Regions from separate parts of the Arthrobacter sp. AG1021 genome, predicted to be linked through region 2. Evidence: predicted binding sites of a transcription regulator. Region 2 holds the regulator's gene; the other holds the start of a gene.

Region 1 (9,352 bases), on a different contig from region 2:
GCTTGCGGTGCACGTAGGAGATGACGCCCTCGAAGCCGGTCGAGTACTTGCGTTCGCGGCCGAAGCGGTTCTTGTACTGCACCACGACCTTGTGGTCCTTGCCGTTCAGGATGGCCTGGCGGGCTGCGGCGGGAAGGTCTTTCCAGCGGGTGTCCATGCTGAAGCCCAGGTCCTTGCCCAAGCCCTCGATCAGCCGGTTCCAGTACTCGGTGGTGGCCTTGCCCAGCGACCACGGGGCGATTGCGCCCTCACTGAGGGTCACCTCGTCGTCGGGGACGATCAGGTGCTCGTCCACCTCCAGCTTGGTGCCGATGCCGGAGCAGGCGGCGCAGGCGCCGAAGGGGTTGTTGAAGGAGAAGGTGCGCGGCTCGATCTCGTCGATGGCCAGCGGGTGCTCGTTCGGGCAGGCGAGGTTCTCGGAGAAAGAGCGGATGCGCTTCGGGTCGTCGTCCTCCAGGTCCACGAAGTCGGCCAGCACGCGGCCGTCGGCGATGCCCAGCGCGGTCTCGATGGAGTCGGTCAGCCGCTGGCGGACCTCCTCCTTCATGGCCAGGCGGTCGACAACCACCTCGATGGTGTGCTTGACCTGCTTGGCCAGCTTCGGCGGATCGGTCAGCTGGATGGTCTGCCCGTCCACGCGGGCGCGGGAGAAGCCCTTGGCTGACAGCTCCGCGAACAGGTCGACGAATTCGCCCTTGCGGGCGCGGACCACGGGAGCCAGGATCTGGAAGCGGGTTCGCTCGGGCAGCTCCATGAGCTGGTCCACGATCTGCTGCGGGGTCTGCTTGGAAATCGGCTCGCCGCATTCCGGGCAGTGCGGCCGGCCCACGCGCGCCCAGAGCAGACGCATGTAGTCGTAGACCTCGGTGATGGTGCCGACAGTGGAACGCGGGTTGCGGCTAGTGGACTTCTGGTCGATGGACACCGCCGGGGACAGGCCCTCGATGAAGTCCACGTCCGGCTTGTCGACCTGGCCCAGGAACATTCGCGCGTAGGCAGAGAGCGACTCGACATAACGTCGCTGGCCCTCGGCGAAGATGGTGTCGAACGCGAGGGAGGACTTGCCGGACCCGGACAGGCCGGTGAAGACAATCATCGCGTCGCGCGGCAGATCGATGTCCACGTTCTTCAGGTTGTGCTCGCGCGCGCCCTTCACGACCAGGCGCGTCAGATCAGTTTTCTTGCTCTCTGCAGTAATAGCCACGAAGCAATACTAATCGAAAATTGCTTCGAATGAGTGTGAACTCTGACGCAACTCACATGCAAATCGCCAAAGGCCGCACCGTCGACCGGCGAGCGCCGTGCGATCCCCCGCACCGGGCGGGCTCAGTGCCCGCCGGCCTGCTGGGCGATCCGCGCGGTTCCGGGCAGGCGACGGACAAGTCGCGGGAGGAAATTGAACACAACGAGGACCACCAGCATGCCCAGGCCAAGACCGAACAGCACGTCGTGCGGGTAGTGCGCGCCGACTCCCACCCGCGCCACAGCGATGAGCAGGGCCGTGGCGGCCAGGTACCAGCGCAGCCGCACGATGGCCAAGGCGCAGGCGGTCGCGAAGGCGGCGGCGAGCACCGAGTGGTTCGAAGGCCAGGACCAGTCCCCGTGCGGCGGGCAGGTTTCCGCAATGGCCACGTGAATGCTCTGGCAGGGCCGCGCCTCGGTCAGGATCAGCTTGAGCGTGCTGCTTGCGGCGTAGGCGAGGATCACTCCCAGGCCTCCCAGCACCAGCCTCGCGAACGCCGCCCGGTCCCTGAACCATGACCATACGGCCAGCCCGGCGGTGAACAAGACCAGCAGCAGCAACGCCGCGTCGGCGAAGAACACCGCCAGCAGGGTGAGTGCCGGGGAGGAACCGGCCGCCGCGGTGACCGCTGTGTACAGCTGTTCGCGGACTATAAATGCCGGCAGTGACAGCGCCATGAGGCCCAGGGCGATGAGCACTGGGATGGCAGGCCGCGTTGAGGCGACCCGAGCGGATTCTGTAGTCATGAGACGTGATTCTAGGCCTGGTTTCTGGGAGGGCATCCCAGCTGGCACAGGGTTTGCTCTCAGAAAAACGTCCCTCGGAGTTGGTCGCCCAGAGAACTATTCCTCGGGCATGCGGTACGCGACCATGCCCGTACGCTCCGGGAGCACCGCGATCCGCTGCTGGTCCTTGCCTGTGCGCTGGAACTCCGCATACAGCGGAAGGTCCTTCGTGGCCTTCTGCGTGTCACGGGTGCATGGTTGCCCGTCTGCGGCACCCCCAGGTAGGCCGTCTGCTCGTATCCGTCAATGCGCCTGACTTCCACCGAATCGCGGTCGCTGGTGCACAATACGGTGTCACCAAGGACGTGGGAGAGTTCGAGCTTTTCTCCGGTCGAGCTGTCCACGGCGGCGAATCCCGACGCCAGGGGGACGATCACGTATTTCTGGTCGCCGAGGATCCTGTTGTTGGCCTCGGCCAGTTCCACAGCTTTCTCGTATCCGGGCATGTCATACGCCCAGCGCTCCTTGCCGGTGGCCGCGTCGATGCCTGCAACGTCCCATTCGAGCCCAGTGAGCGCCCCGCGCTTGCCGGTGGACGGATGCACCGTGACCAACGCCTGGTGGAATCTGCAGGTGACAAAGGTGCTGCGCGTCTGGGCTTGGCGGGTCTCGACGATTCCGGAGCAGTCCTGATCCGCGCCGGGCACCGCCCACCGGCGTTTTCCGGTGGCTGGGTCGATCCCGACCATCATGGCGTCCTTGTTCCAATCCTGCACGTAGTCATCGCCTTCGGGGTGGTATTGGTAGTCCATCCGGGAACCATGGCCGACGAAGATCTGTTGCGGTTCCTCGAATGTAGTCCATTCCCACCCGTTGTCCGTGGAGTAGTACGAGTCGAAGACCTGTTCGTAGGGCACGCTCCACAGGATCTTGCCGTCCCGCGCGTAGCTGAGCATTTCCTCCCCGGGCCCGCGCTGCGACGACGACGAGAGGCCCTCGCCGACGAAGCGGTCGTCCGGATTCTCTTTCGGTGTGGGAAGGTCCTCCCGGTGAGCTGCTTCCAGCGGCCCTTCTCCATGTCGTAGCGCATGTTCACCGGTTCTCCGGATTTCCTGTCACCTTCGACGCACCAGGTCCCGTCGCATTCATCGGGTCGGTTAGCCATGAAGTCAACCTCAATACTCGCCGAGGTGTTCTTCCCGGTAGCGAGGTCAATGACCGCCAGCCGTTCGGATTTCCCCTTCACCGATTCAACAAACGCCGCCATCCGGAGTCCGTTGTGCTCGAACACCGGCAGCCTCATCCTCATGCCCCCGGGGTTGTGCCCCACCGATGCCTCGCGCTTCCAGCGCAACGAACCGTCCGCGAGCTCCCGGGCCACCAGCGTCAGCTGGCGCTGGCGTTCAACATAGGCGATGGCCAAACCAAGCTGCTCTTCGACCTGGATTTCCGAGACGACGTTCTCCTTGCTGCTCCAGGCGAGGGAGACCGGTTGCGCACTGCGGTCGACCGCCGGGGGCTCGGGCTGCGCAGGCGGTGCCGTGCAACCGGCCAGCAGGCCGACCAGCAGGTAGGCTGCGACGGCGGTGGGCAGTTTCAACCGGATTTCAGCAGTGTGGTTCATGGTGTGCTCCCGAATCTTCCGTTGGGTTGGTTCGCACAGCCTATGGGCTGCAGAAAATTCCGTGGAGGGTTTTCCACAGCCGGAAAACATTGGTGAGAGGTACCCAGTAATACGTGGGTAATGGACTGCCACGCATCATGAGTTCCAGGAGTGCCGCAGCAACTCCCGCGGATAGCGCTTTGCGCAGCCCGCCCACTTCGAAAACCAGGAGACTGCGATGGAACGACTGAACCGATCGGTATTGCTGGATGACAAAACCATCAGGGTGACGGTTCCCGCCACGGCGATGTACGACTTGGACCAGATGCAGAAAATCCAGCGCGAGGTGCTGGGACGGCTCGGCTGCCCCGCCTGCTGCTCGGGCTTCGACATCCGTTTCGATCTCGCCCGGAGGTTCATGGTCGATGAGGATCTTGTTGTCCGCCCGATGGACGAGCTGGCTTGATTCCGCTCACCGCTCTGCCCGAGCTCGGCGTCGGAGTGATCTACTGGCCTGCCCTCGACGGGGTGCTCTCCCGGACGGACAACGGCGTGGACGTGCTCGAACTGGAACCGCAGGCCTTCTGGTTCCAGCCCGGGCCCGACACGCATGGGTACATGCTGGATGAAGCGGTGTTCAGCCACCTCGCCGAGGCTCCGCAGACCTGCCTGGCCCACGGTGTCGGCTTCCCCGTCGGAGGAACCTGCCCACCGGACCCTGACCAGGTTGATGCATTCGTGCGCAGCATTATCCGATTGGGCGCCCCGTGGGCCAGCGAGCACCTGAGTTTCAATCGGCTGCGGCAAGCCGGCGGCGAGATCGACATGGGTTTCCTGCTTCCTCCGATCCAGTCCCCCGAGTCGGTGGCTTGCGCGGTGGACAACATCCGCTTCCTGAAGCGCCACCTGCCGGTGCCGCTCGCCGTCGAAACCGGGGTCAACTATCTCAAGCCCTTGCCCGGCGAAATGCCGGACGGCGAGTTCTTCCGCTCCGTCGCCGATCAGGCCGATTGCGGGATCCTCCTGGACCTGCACAATCTCTGGGCCAACGAACGCAATGGCCGCCAGCCCATCTGCGAGGTGGTCAACCAGCTGCCGCTGGAGCGGGTCATCGAAATGCACCTGGCAGGCGGACAGGAATACGGCGGGTACTGGGTCGACGCGCATAGCGGGCTCGTCGACCCGGAACTGATGGACATTGCCCGGCAGGTGGTGCCCCGGCTGCCGAATCTGAAGGCCATCACCTTCGAGATCATGCCCCAGTTTCTGCTGGCCTACGGCATCACCGATGATGCGCTGATCGACCAGTTCGCGCAATTGCGGAAACTGTGGCAGCTGCGCGGCACGGCGGTTTCCGAGGCACCGGTTCCGGGTCCGCGCCGAGCGGGAGCCCGTCCGGGCCCGGTGCTGCCTGCGCCCGGCCAATGGGAGGAAGCGCTGGCTTCGGTCCTGCTGCCGCACCAACACACCGCTCCGGGTTTCGCCGAATCACTGGCCGGGGATGACGGCGCCGGGGTCATCCGCAAGTTGATTTCCGCCGCCAGGGCCGGAAAGGTCGCCGACGCACTGCCCCTGACCACGCGCCTGCTGCTGCTCACGCTCGGCGCCGCCCGCGTGGATCAGGTGCTGGATGACTTCTGGGCATGCACCCCGTCGGAGCAGATGGCTTCGAATGAGGCGCGCAAATTCATCGAATGGGCGCTGTCCGGTTCGCTCGGGTCCGAGGTACCGCATCTTGCCCAGGTCTCGGCATTCGAGCTGGCCGCCAACCAGGCGATCATGACCGGCCGCGAGCAACTGGTCGACTTCACCATGGACCCCGTCGAGCTGCTCGGCGCGCTGCGTGCGGGACGGATGCCGTCGAAGCTTCCCGCAGGCAGATATTCGTTGACGGTGACTCCACCCGCAGCGCCATCCGCCTGAAGGGACCGGGCCGAGAATTCCGCGGCACTTCGCGGGTGCGGATTATTTGGGCAGCGAGCTGAAGGCGGCGCGCAGGTACTTCACCGCGGTCTCCTCGTCCACGTTCCACATCTGCGAGATCCGCGCCAGGTCGGCGGCGGCGTCGCTGACTTCCTGGTCCCCGCGGTCCTCCGCGGCCTGGACTACCGTCCCGTGCCTGCCGCGGGTGGCGACCGCACCCTGCAGCTCCAGCTCCTTGTAGACCTTGGCGACAGTGTTCACTGCAAGGCCCAGCGATCCGGCGAGCGCGCGCACCGAGGGAAGCTTGGTTCCCGGGGCGAGCCTGCCATCGGAGATGGCCGTCAGAATCTGCTCGCGCACCTGCTGATATGGAGCTACCGTTGATTTCTGGTCGAGGCTGACAAAATCCAGGTCGGTCATGCAACGCTCCGTTTCATAGATTGGATGTCGTATTCCGAGCCTATCGTGTACGCACCTGGTTTCCCCGTAGTCTGGGGACATGAATGAACTTCTTCTGGACGATGTAAGCATCCGCTGGATCTCCGTATCCGAGATGAGCAACAACGTGTACCTGATCACCGAGAGGGCCAGCGGCAAGCAGCTGCTGGTTGATGCGGCCGATGATTTCCCCGCCATTGAAGAGTTGATCTCCGCCGCGTCCGAGGACGGACCGGACACCGAGATCGTTGCCATCGCGACAACCCACCAGCATTGGGACCATGTGCGCGCGCTGGCCGCGGCGGTCGAGAAGTACCCGGTCACCACCTATGCGGGGGCCGACGACAGGCAGGGCATCGCCGACGAGTCGGGTGTGAAGATCAGCCATCCGCTCTCCCATGGAGAGAAGATCCAGCTGGGCGACGTGGTCATCGAGGCGATCCACCTGCGCGGCCACACCCCGGGATCCATCGCCTACGCGCTGGTGGATTCCTCGGGCCAGCCGGTGATCCTCAGCGGCGACAGCCTGTTCCCGGGCGGGGTGGGCAACACCTGGAAGGATCCGCAGCGCTTCAGCTCGCTGATCGCCGACGTCACCGAACGCATCTTCGACCGCTTCCCCGACGAGACCAAGGTCCTCCCCGGCCATGGCGGTACCACGGATCTGGGCACCGAGCGTCCGCACCTGGATGAATGGCGCGAACGCGGCTGGTAGGAACCCTGAGGCGGCTGCCGCAGGTTATCCGGCTGGCGGCAGCTCCTGGTAGTACAGCAGCATGCGCCACTCGCTGCCCGGCTCGCGATTGGCGAAGCCGTGGCGCTCATAAAAGCGCCGCGTTCCGGTGTCGTCCTCGTCCACGTTGATATGCAGCTCCAGGCTGCCGCGCCGCTTCAGTTCCTGGAGCAGGCAGCTGACCAGGGCTGACCCGATGCCCCGGCCGCGTAGGGCGGGTTGCACGTAGAGTTCGTCGAGCACCGCCAGCGGCCCGTCGAAATAGATGGTGGGCCGCAGGGTGAGCAGCGCGTGCCCCACGAGGCCGTGCCCATTTTGGGCGGCGACGGCGAAACACTGCGCGCTGGCCAGCATGGACTCCAGACGCCGCGCGAGCACCTCAACCGGCGGACACGGCGAATCGAACTCTCGATTGAAGTCGGCTTGCAGCCGGGCCAGATTCAGGCTGTGCTCCGGTGCCGCAAGAAAGGCATCGTACGCGTCCATGCACACAGTATGCTCCGCTTGGCCCGGTCGCGCCAGAGCCGGTGGCCTGCCGGGTGGCAGGACGCGCGTCGTCAGCCGAGCTTGCGGCCGATCATGAAGATGCGGCGGAACGGGAAGTTCGTGACTTTCGTTCCGTCAGGTCCGGCGAACGAGGGATAGTGTGCCGAGATCTGCACCCGGTAGTCATCCTCGAAGCGCTGGTAGTCCTCGGCGCTCAGCGCGGCCTTGATCGGCAGCAGCGCGGTGCCCCGCACCCAGTCGAGGATCGGGTCCTCGGCGATCATCACCTGCTGGTAGGTGGTCTCCCAGACGTTCGCCTGGAACCCAGCCTGCAGCAAGATGCGCTGGTACTCGTCAGGTTCCCCCACCACGTCGTCGTGGCGCAGCACCCCGGCCAGCTTGTCCGCCCAGGCGGCGCTGTCGGCGACCTGGCGCATCACCGCATGGGACGGGGAGCCGAAGTTCCCCGGCACCTGGATGGCCACATAGGCTCCGGGTTTCAGCTCATCGAGCCACACCCTGAGCAGCTCGCAGTGCCCGGGCAGCCACTGCAGCATGGCGTTGGAGAACAACAGGTCAGTGTCCGGGTCCGGATGCCAGTGCATGGCGTCGGCCAGCGCGAATCCCAGATTCGGCTCGTGCTCGCTGCCAGAGGCGCGCTGGATCATTTCCGGCGAGGAGTCCAGGCCCGTGACCTGCGCCTGCGGCCAGCGCTGGGCCAGCAGCCGGGTCATGTTTCCCGGCCCGCAGCCCAGGTCGACAACCTTCGCTGGGTCCAGCTCGCCCAGCTGGCCGAGCAGGTCCTTGTAGGGGCGGCCGCGGTAGTCGGCGAATTCGGTGTACTTTGTCGGGTCCCACTTCATATTCCAGAGCATATTCGCGCGGCGCGTCATCGCCTAGCCCGTGGTCACAGTTCGCAAAGGATAGGCTTGGAGCATCATGTTGCTCACCGATTACCTGCCTGCAGACGCGAAAAACGTATCCGACGACGAAATCTACGAGGCCTTCGGCCGCTGGGTGTCCACCCGCGGCATCGAGTTGTACCCGGCCCAGGACGAAGCGTCGATGGCCCTGGCCGGCGGCAGCAATGTCATCCTGGCCACGCCGACCGGCTCCGGGAAGTCGATGGTCGCGATCGCCGCGCACTTCTACGCCATGGCCCGCGACCAGATCAGCTTCTACACCGCGCCGATCAAGGCGCTGGTCTCGGAGAAGTTCTTCGATTTGTGCAAGATCTTCGGCGCGGAGAACGTCGGCATGGTCACCGGCGACTCGTCGGTGAATGCGGATGCCCCGATCATCTGCTGCACCGCGGAGATCCTGGCGAACATCGCGTTGCGCGAAGGCTCGCGGGCCGACGTGGGCTGCGTGATCATGGACGAATTCCACTTCTACGCCGACCCGCAGCGCGGCTGGGCCTGGCAGGTGCCGCTGATCGAGCTGCCGCAGGCGCAGTTCCTGCTGATGAGCGCGACCCTGGGCGACGTGTCCCGCTTCGAGAAGGAGCTTGAGGAGCGCACCGGCAAGACCACCGTCACCGTCGCGCACACCCAGCGTCCGATTCCGCTGCACTTCTACTACTCCATGGACCCGGTGCAGGAAGCCGTGGAGGAGCTGATCAAGACCCGCCAGGTGCCGATCTACATCGTGCACTTCTCCCAGCTGGACGCGATCGACCGCGCCACCGGGCTGATGAGCATCAACGTGGCCACCCGCGAGGAAAAGGACCGCATCGCGGAGCTGATAGCCGGGTTCCGCTTCGCCGCGGGCTTCGGCAAGACGCTGAACCGCCTGGTCCGCCACGGCATCGGCGTGCACCACGCAGGCATGCTGCCCAAGTACCGCCGCCTGGTCGAGCAGCTGGCGCAGGCAGGGCTGCTGAAGGTCATCTGCGGCACCGACACCCTTGGTGTGGGCATCAACGTGCCGATCCGCACCGTGGTGATCACCGCGCTGTCGAAGTTCGACGGCACCCGCACCCGCATCCTGAACGCCCGCGAATTCCACCAGATCGCGGGACGCGCCGGACGCGCAGGCTTCGATACCGCCGGCACCGTGCTGGTGCAGGCCCCGGAGCACGCGATCGAGAACCATAAGGCCATGGAAAAGGCCCTGAAGAAGCACGGCGAGGGCTCGACCAAGCTCAAGCAGATCCCCAAGAAGAAGCCGCCGCAGGGCTTCGTGACCTGGGGCGAGAAGAC
Region 2 (9,352 bases):
CATCATGTCCGTACGGGAAGAGGCATCCGTCGCAACCTTCCAGGCTCAGGCCCGCGAACGCTTCGAGGCGATCCGGGCCAAGGGCAAGGTGCCCGTCATGGTCGGCGGATCCGGACTGTACGTTCGTGCCGCGCTGGACGTCATCGACTTCCCGCCAACCGATCCACAGGTGCGGGCACGGCTCGAAGCCGAGGTCAAAGCCCATGGAGACGGAGAGGTGCGGCGCCGTCTGGCGGAGGTGGATCCGGTCTCCGCGGCGAGGAACCTCGACCAGCGGCGCGCCATCCGCGCCCTGGAGGTCTACGAAATCTCCGGCCGGGCGTTCAGCTCCTATATGCCCCAGCGCCAGTACTTCCAGCCTGCAGTCCAGATCGGACTAAATTACGAGCGCTCCGCGTTGCATGAAGCATTGGAAGCCCGGGTCCATAAAATGGATTCCAAGGGGCTGGCCCAGGAAGTCGCAGGACTGCTGGATTCGGGACTGCGCGAAGGCAAGACCGCTTCGCGGGCCATCGGCTATCAGCAGTACATCGATTTCCTGGACGGGAAGATCGAACGTGCCGAGGCCATAGAGCAGACCGTGGTCGCCACCCGGAAGTTCGCCCGCCGCCAGATCACCTGGTTCAATGCGGACGAACGCGTCTCCTGGCTCGACCCGACCAAGCCCGGTCTGCTCGACCAGGCGCTGGAGCTGGTGGCCCGGACCCAGCGGAACTGACGCAACTAGCGAACGAAGCACGAAACACGAGGAGCACGGATGTACCGCAGCGAACTTCAGCAGCTTGCAGGCCAGGCATTTGCCAAGGGCCATGCAACCGGAAACGACTTCGTCTTGCTCGCGGATCCCACGGGAGCACTTCAAATCACCGCCGAACAGGTGGCAGCCCTGTGCCACCGGCATTTCGGCATCGGTGGCGACGGGCTGATCCGTGCGGTGCCGACCTCCCAGGTGTCCGGTTATGAGCAGCAGTTCATCGAGCATCCCAAGGCCTACTGGTTCATGGACTACCGCAACAACGACGGCTCCATCGCCGAGATGTGCGGCAATGGAGTGCGCGCGTTCGTGCATTTCCTCATCGCCGAAGGCCTGGTCAATCTAGCGGTCGGCCAGAGCCTGCAGATCGGCAGCCGTGCCGGTGTCAAGGAAGTCACCCGGCTGGCGGACGGGTACGCAGCCAATCTGGGGCCATGGGGCCTGATCCATGAGGACCAGGCCGCCGCCGACTCGGTGGATTCGATGGTCCGCCCCAGCGGCTGGGAACAGGCGTTGCCGGCGCTGAGCATCACGATGGGCAATCCGCACACCGTGGTAGCGCTTCCGGACCAAGGCATGCTGGAAGATCTGGAGCTCTTTATTGCCCCGGAAGTCTCGCCGGCCCCGCCCCACGGAACCAACGTGGAATTCGTGGTTCCCGCCGAGCCGCTGATCGAAGACGGCCGGGCCAGAGTGAAGATGCGCGTCCACGAACGCGGGGTAGGGGAGACGCTGTCCTGCGGCACCGGAGCTTGCGCGGCCGCCGCTGCGATGCGCTACTGGGCGCGCGGCACCGCCTTGATCAATGATTGGTCGGTTGAAGTTCCCGGAGGCACGGTCGGGGTTGCATTCCTTGCCAACGGCGATCGGGAAGATACCATCCTGAGCGGGCCGGCGGAACTGGTCACGCGCGGGATCATCAGCCGGGACTAGCAGGCGGGCCACACAGCCAACTGGCACGGCGAACCTAGTGGGCCGGGCGTGAAACCTTCAAAACGCGGAAGGCCTTTGCCGTGGCTTCACGGGTGACGCGCCAGTCGTTTGGCAACTGCTCGACCAACCATTTCTGGAGGGAATCGCTGCCCAAGTTCTTCTGCACTACCATCCAGGCCTCGCCACCCGGCGCCAGCCGCGGCAGCCAAAGCAGCAGAAGTTCATGCAGGGCTTCCTTGCCGATGCGGATCGGCGGATTCGACCAGATCGTGTCGAATTCAAGCTCCGGGTCCACAGTTTCCGGCCGGCCGACCACCACGTTGTCCAGGCCCAAGCTCTGCGCATTCAGGCGGGCCAGCTCGATGGAACGCTCGTTGACGTCGACGCCGTAGACTTCCGAACCGGGGCTTTGCTCGGCCGCGGTAATCGTGATGGGTCCCCAGCCGCAGCCGATGTCCAAGATGCGGCCATGCGGCGCCGGAACGTTCTTCAACAGCACCTCGGTGCCCTTGTCCAAACCGGAAGGCGAGAAGATGCCGGCTGCGGTCTGGATCTTGCGAACGGTGCCGTTCAACTCGACTGAAATCGTGCGGCGTTCATCGGCCGAGGCGGGGCTGGCGCTGAAGTAGTGATCCGAGCTCATACTGCAAAGTTTATCGTTGCGTGCGCACGGGCCAAATATGGGCGGAGGCAACGTGACAAAGCCAATATGTACCAGGCCGCACAAGACTGATAGAGTTTTGTCTATGACTTTGTTCTTCGTCTAATACGTAGCCCACACGGTTACCCGTGATTCCCGGATCCCCGGCGCTGGTCTTGCGCGCCCGGACGGCGGAATCCGCAGGCGGCAAAGTCTTTTCTACTTTCCAGACTCCCAGGTGTGTTGGGGTCTTCACCTTGCCTTTGCGTTTGCGTAACCGCATCACCATCAGCACCGAATGCTGCTACCGATTTCTGCAAAGGATACTCAATGACCAACGAACACCTTGAAACCGACCGCGCCACGTCGCGAAGTGGGGGTGCCCCGCACTATTCTGGAAAGCGAAGTACTTCAAAGGAGACCATGACTAACTCCGAGTCACACGAACACGATTCATCGTCGATGGACGACGCCCAGATTCAGGCCGCCATCGACCGCATCCTTGCGGCAGACGAGGCCCAGGGACCTCAGGTGCAGCATTTCGCATCCGATGATGAATCCATTTTCTCTGGTCAGGCGACCGCCCTGAACCGTTTTTCCTCCGGCTATTCCACCTATGACGGTGAGCAGGACGACCTGGCCGAGCGTCGCGCCCTGCGACGCGTTGCAGGCCTCTCTACGGAGCTCGAAGACGTCACCGAGGTGGAGTACCGTCAGCTGCGCCTTGAGCGTGTGGTGCTGGCCGGAGTCTGGACCGATGGAAGCGTCACCGAAGCGGAGAATTCGCTGCGCGAATTGGCCGCGCTGGCGGAAACCGCAGGCTCGGAAGTACTCGACGGTGTTGTGCAGCGCCGCAGCAAGCCAGACCCGTCGACGTATCTGGGCTCGGGCAAGGCCATGGAGTTGCGCGAGATCGTAGCCTCCACTGGCGCCGATACCGTGATTGTCGATGCCGAACTGGCCCCGTCGCAGCGCCGTGCGCTGGAAGACGTTGTCAAGGTCAAGGTCATCGACCGCACCAGTTTGATCCTGGACATCTTCGCGCAGCATGCGAAGTCCCGTGAAGGCAAGGCTCAGGTCGAACTGGCCCAGCTGGAATACCTGCTTCCGCGTCTGCGTGGCTGGGGCGAATCCATGTCCCGCCAGGCCGGCGGCCGGGTGGGCGCCGCGGGTGGCGGCATTGGTTCGCGTGGCCCGGGTGAAACCAAGATTGAAATGGATCGCCGCCGCATTCGCGACCGCATGGCAAAATTGCGCCGTGAGATCAAGGCGATGAAGCCGGCCCGAGAAGCCAAGCGCGCAAACCGCCGGCGCAACGAAGTTCCCGCGGTGGCTATTGCCGGCTATACCAATGCCGGGAAGTCCTCCCTGCTGAACCGACTGACCAATGCCGGGGTCTTGGTGGAGAACGCGCTGTTCGCCACCCTGGATCCCACCGTGCGGCAGGCGGCCACCGAGGACGGGCTGACCTACACGCTGGCGGATACGGTGGGTTTCGTGTCCAACCTGCCGACGCAGCTGGTGGAGGCTTTCCGCTCGACGCTGGAGGAAATTGCGGATTCCGACCTGATTCTTCACGTTGTTGATGCCTCGCATCCGGATCCGGAAGGCCAGATCCAGGCAGTGCGTACGGTGCTGGGCGAAGTCGATGCGCTGAACATTCCCGAGATCATCGTGCTGAACAAGGCTGATGTGGCTGACCCATTTGTTATTGAAAGGGTCCGAAACCGCGAATCCAATACCGTGGTTGTCTCGGCACACACCGGTGAGGGAATCGAGGAGCTTCTGGCGAAGGTCAGCTCCTCGATTCCGCGCCCGGGAGTGCAGATGGAAGTGCTGATCCCATATAACCGCGGGGATCTGATCGCGAAACTTCATCAGAGTGAGTCTGAAATCCTTGAAAGCGAGCATCTGGAGAACGGAACCAGATTGATCGTCAAGGTACGAGAATCGTTGGCAGCAGAGTTGGAGACTTTCAACCTTCATGGATAAGCAAGAGCAGGCCCTTGACCTGCTGGAAGCCGCAGTAACTTCCATGGGCGGCGCCATGCGCGCCGGCCAGCAGGAAATGGTCAAGCAAGTTGTATCGGCGCTGGAAGACGAAGAGCATCTGCTGGTGCAAGCAGGAACCGGTACGGGCAAGTCCATGGGCTACCTGATCCCGGCACTGGCACACGCCCAGACCAGCGCCAAACCGGTAATCGTATCGACTGCAACCTTGGCGTTGCAGTCGCAGATCGTCGGACGTGACGTACCTCGGCTCCTGGAGTCTCTCAAAGGCAAGCTTTCGCGACCCATGGACGTGGCCCTGCTCAAGGGCCGCTCCAACTACCTCTGCCAGTACAAGCTCGGCGGCGGATACCCGGAAGACGACGAAGGCACGTTGTTCTCCATGGATGAGCCCGCCGCGCCCAGGGGACAGACATTTTCCCCGCTGGCCAGCGAAGTCATGAAGCTTCGCGAATGGGCCGAGCGCACCGACACAGGGGACCGGGACGAACTGGTCCCCGGAGTCAGCGACAAGGCATGGAAACAGGTTTCGGTGTCCGCCATGGAGTGCCTTGGCTCCCAGAAATGCCCTATGGCCGATGAATGCTTCTCGGAGATGGCCCGCGCCCGGGCCGCCGAATCCGACGTGGTGATTACCAACCACGCCCTGCTGGCGGTCTCCGCCTTCGAAGGGCTGTCGGTGCTCCCGGACTTCGACGTCGCCATCATCGATGAGGCCCACGAGCTCCAGGACCGCGTCACCAGCTCGGTCTCAGGGGCACTGTCGGCTCGTATGGTGCTCACCGCAGCGGGCGGGGCCAAGCGCCATTGCGCCGTCAACGTTGACGAATTGGTCAAAGCCACCAACAGACTTGAAAAGGCCTTGACCGGCGTACCGACCGGGTTGTTGCAGACCGGCCTGCGCGAGGACATGGGAATCGCCCTGAACGACATCGTGGAACAGGCCCGGCTCATTCTCGCATTGACGAAGCCTGAAGCCAACGCGCCGGCCGATGGTGGTCGCCAGACCGCCAGGTCGCAAATGCAGGCCGTCATGGACGACGCCATCCGCATGCTCGAAGCCGAAGACCGCCGGGAGGTGCTCTACACGACCCGTCCGCGAGAATTTGTCGAAGGCCGCGGCTATGTCGAGGCGGATGACAACCAGCCGGCGACACTTAACGTGGCACCGCTGTCCGTGGCCGGAAAACTGCGCGAAGGACTCTTTGACGGTCGTACCGTCATCTTGACCAGCGCCACCTTGGCCATCGGCGCGCAATTCGACTCGGTGGCCGGTTCACTGGGGCTCATGGGTGCCGGTGCACCGTCATGGACAGGCATCGACGTCGGCAGCCCATTCGATTATCCGAAGCAGGGCATCTTGTATGTCGCCAAGCACCTGCCCAAACCCGGCAGGCAGCTTGCCGCCGAGACCCTGGACGAAATCGAGGATCTGATCAAGGCTTCGGGCGGCGGCGCGTTGGCGCTGTTCACCTCGAAGCGTTCTGCCGAAGAAGCGGCGGCGATCTTGCGCGAGCGCCTCGACGTCGAGATCCTCTGCCAGGGTGATGCGAGCATGAAGTCTCTGGTAGCGCAGTTTGCCGAGGAACGGGACACTTGTCTCTTCGGCACCATGACTCTCTGGCAGGGCGTAGACGTGCCTGGCGACTCCTGCCGTTTGGTTATTATCGACAAGATCCCGTTCCCGCGTCCGGACGATCCGATCTCCAAGGCCCGCACCGAAGACGTGCAGAAGCACGGCGGCAACGGTTTCATGCAGGTTTCGGCCACCCACGCCGCGATCCGTCTGGCCCAGGGCGCTGGCCGGTTGATTCGTTCCGTGTCGGACAAGGGCGTCGTGGCAATCCTCGACTCACGCATGGCTACCGCACGCTACGGCAGTTTCCTCAAGGCCTCGTTGCCGCCGATGTGGCCCACCGTGGACAAGAAGACCATCACCGGTGTCCTCAAGCGGATGGACCCGAACCGCTAGATCGGTATTGGTTCATTCCGCGGAAGCCGGCACGGCTGAGCCCGTGTCGAAGCAAAGAGCGCTGGGACGCAGTCATATTGAACTGCACCCCAGCGCTCTTCGATTTGTTGGATTAGAGCGAACGCATGACCGATACAACGCGTCCCATGACGGTCGCTGCATCACCGAGGATCGGCTCGTACCGAGAATTCTGCGGCAACAACCAGGTATGACCGTCGCGCTGCCGGAACGTCTTCACGGTAGCTTCTTCATCGAGCAATGCAGCCACGATGTCGCCGTTGTTCGCAGTTTGCTGGCGACGCACAACAACCCAGTCGCCGTCGCAGATCGCAGCATCAACCATCGAGTCTCCTGAGACTCGAAGCATGAACAGCTCTCCGTGGCCCACCAGCTGGCGCGGAAGCGCGAACACGTCCTCTACCGTCTGATCTGCAAGGATCGGTCCACCAGCGGCGATACGGCCAACCAGCGGCACCATAGTGGTGTCCGCGGAGGTGCTCAGCTCAATGATCTTCGCATCTTCCTTGCCGGCCTCTTCCGCTGGCTTGGGCGCCTCGGCCGCTGCGGCATCCTCGCTGAGCTGCAGCGGCAGCAGGATCTCCATGGCACGAGGTCGGCGTGGATCACGACGAAGGTAGCCGAGCTTTTCAAGCTGGCTCAACTGGTGCGTGACACTCGACAGGCTCTTGAGCCCCACGGTGTCGCCGATCTCGCGCATCGACGGCGGATAGCCGTTCTTTCCGATCGAGCGCTGGATGGTCTCGAGAATTTTCTTCTGGCGGATCGTCAGCGAACGTGCATTCGATCGGGGAGTGCGCTCTGAAGCTGACATGACCTTTAGCCTTCCCTAATCACCGGTCGTGAGCTGCGCGGATGCCTAACTGTCGGAAGCCAGTGATGTTATGTATTCGTTCCTCTTCTACTTCGAAATCTTAGTCGATGTGAGGGAGTCTTTCAAAGATTTGTTCGAAAGTGTCTGGACAATTTCCGCGAAGTTCTGTTAGAAAAGATATACGAGAATCGAACACATCTTCGAAAACAGTATTCGAAGACAGGTTCGCATCATGCCACTGTTGAGGAGAATAGTCATGGCAACCGCCGCACTTGACTCGAAACGCACCAAAGAACACATGAAGATCCGCATCAATCGTCGCGGCTGGGCCGTGCTGGTTGGGGTCCCGGTGTTCATTCTGACCATCGCCGCCGCATTCCTGATCACCATGTTCACTTCAAGTGCCCAGGCGGCGTCCAACTCGCCGCAAGGTGTTGAAACCGTGGCCGTGACCGTCATCCCGGGCGACTCGTTGTGGGATCTCGCCCGTGAATACGCCGTAGGCTACGACGTGAATGCGGCCATGGAGCATATCACGGAGATCAACGCACTGGACTCCAGCGAGATCCGCGTTGGCGACACCTTGGAGATCCCGGTGTTGGCCAACTAGCCGGTCAAACCCTCAAAATGGCGACAGGTATTGTTACCAAGGTTTGTCGCCAATTCTTGAACCGACGACTGCGCCATTAGACTTAATGACGTGAATGTCCGCAGTGAACTATTGAGTCAGCTGCCCTTGCGTGAGAATCTCCGCGGGCTGTCCCCTTACGGTGCGCCACAAATTGACGTACCAATTCAGCTGAATGTCAATGAGAACACCCATCCGCTTCCGCAGACCGTGATTGATGCAATCGCTCAAGAAGTCTCCAAGGCAGCGGCCACGCTGAATCGCTACCCGGATCGTGAATTCGTGGAATTGCGTGAACTCCTAGCCAAGTACCTGGGCCACGATCTGGATCGCGAGAACATTTGGGCCGCGAACGGTTCCAATGAGATCCTGCAGCAGATCCTGCAAGCCTTCGGTGGCCCCGGTCGAAGCGTCATGAGTTTCGGCCCCACTTATTCCATGTACCCGCTGCTGGCCAGCGGAACCGATACCGAATACATCGCCGGCCAACGCGCCGATGATTTCACTCTCTCGGCCGACTCTGCTGCCGCGCAGGTACGCGAGCACACACCGAATATCGTTTTCCTCTGCTCTCCGAACAACCCAACCGGCACGGCATTGGGACTGGATGTCATCGAGGCTGTCTACGAGGCAGCCTCCGAGACCAACGCTATGGTCATCGTCGACGAGGCCTACGCTGAATTTTCACTGGCCAATACCAAGTCGGCACTGAGCCTCCTCGGAGGTCGCCAGCGCTTGATTGTCAGCCGCACGATGTCCAAGGCCTTCGGCTTGGCTGGCGCCCGAGTGGGCTACTTGGCTGCGGCACCGGAAGTCACCGATGCGATTCGGCTTGTCCGCCTGCCCTACCACCTCTCTGCAGTGACCCAGGCGACCGCCATTGCCGCGCTGAAGAACGTTGACCTTCTGCTTGCACAGGTCGAAGAAATCAAGACCCAGCGCGACCGCATCGTGAGCACCTTGACCGAGCTGGGTTTGAAGCCTTCGGTTTCAGACTCGAACTTCGTCTTTTTCGGCGGCCTGGACGACCCCCACGCCATTTGGCAGGGGCTTCTCGACGCCGGAATCATCATCCGTGACAACGGAATCGCCGGCACCCTGCGAGTCACCGCGGGAACTGAGGCCGAAACCACCGCCTTCTTGGAGCGGCTGACCGAACTGCTCAGCGCACAGAAGTAGAAAAGACAAGCGAAGGAAGACATGTCTGCCGAATTGATTGGCGCACGTCGCGCCCGTATGGAACGAGTCACCAGCGAATCCTCGGTATTCGTTGAACTGGATCTCGATGGCTCAGGCGTCTCGGAGATCAGCACCACCGTGCCGTTCTTCGACCATATGCTCACTGCCCTGTCCAAGCACTCGCTGATCGACCTCACCGTGCGTGCAACCGGCGACACCCATATCGACGTACACCACACAGTGGAAGACACCGCGATCACCATCGGCGAGGTGCTGCGTGTTGCCCTGGGCAACAAGGCGGGTATCCGCCGCTTCGGCACTTCCTACGCACCGCTGGACGAAGCACTAGCCCGCTCCGTTGTAGATGTCTCCGGGCGCCCCTACCTGGTGCACGGCGGCGAGCC

The links. Region 2 encodes LexA, which represses DNA repair genes until DNA is damaged. Its sites were predicted from a motif close to TCGAACANNTGTTCGA; they were not measured.
Region 1: a site for LexA is predicted at 1,218-1,233, ahead of uvrA (excinuclease ABC subunit UvrA). Genes of this name have one in related genera too.

The regions. Positions count from the first base shown of each region.
Region 1 covers NZ_RBLB01000006.1:717,599-726,950, reverse strand. Annotated here, with positions in the region: gene uvrA (excinuclease ABC subunit UvrA) at 1-1,204, opposite strand, end outside; gene DFO58_RS03595 (phosphatase PAP2 family protein) at 1,327-1,989, opposite strand; gene DFO58_RS03590 (PQQ-binding-like beta-propeller repeat protein) at 2,049-2,924, opposite strand; gene DFO58_RS18100 (hypothetical protein) at 3,132-3,380, shown strand; gene DFO58_RS03580 (hypothetical protein) at 3,810-4,037, shown strand; gene DFO58_RS03575 (DUF692 family multinuclear iron-containing protein) at 4,034-5,494, shown strand; gene DFO58_RS03570 (GntR family transcriptional regulator) at 5,537-5,914, opposite strand; gene DFO58_RS03565 (MBL fold metallo-hydrolase) at 5,994-6,647, shown strand; gene DFO58_RS03560 (GNAT family N-acetyltransferase) at 6,672-7,151, opposite strand; gene DFO58_RS03555 (trans-aconitate 2-methyltransferase) at 7,223-8,014, opposite strand; gene DFO58_RS03550 (DEAD/DEAH box helicase) at 8,091-9,352, shown strand, end outside.
Region 2 covers NZ_RBLB01000007.1:34,692-44,043, reverse strand. Annotated here, with positions in the region: gene miaA (tRNA (adenosine(37)-N6)-dimethylallyltransferase MiaA) at 1-718, shown strand, start outside; gene dapF (diaminopimelate epimerase) at 758-1,687, shown strand; gene DFO58_RS05670 (methyltransferase) at 1,722-2,330, opposite strand; gene hflX (GTPase HflX) at 2,751-4,319, shown strand; gene DFO58_RS05660 (ATP-dependent DNA helicase) at 4,312-6,309, shown strand; gene lexA (transcriptional repressor LexA) at 6,422-7,141, opposite strand; gene DFO58_RS05650 (LysM peptidoglycan-binding domain-containing protein) at 7,398-7,751, shown strand; gene DFO58_RS05645 (histidinol-phosphate transaminase) at 7,842-8,948, shown strand; gene hisB (imidazoleglycerol-phosphate dehydratase HisB) at 8,970-9,352, shown strand, end outside.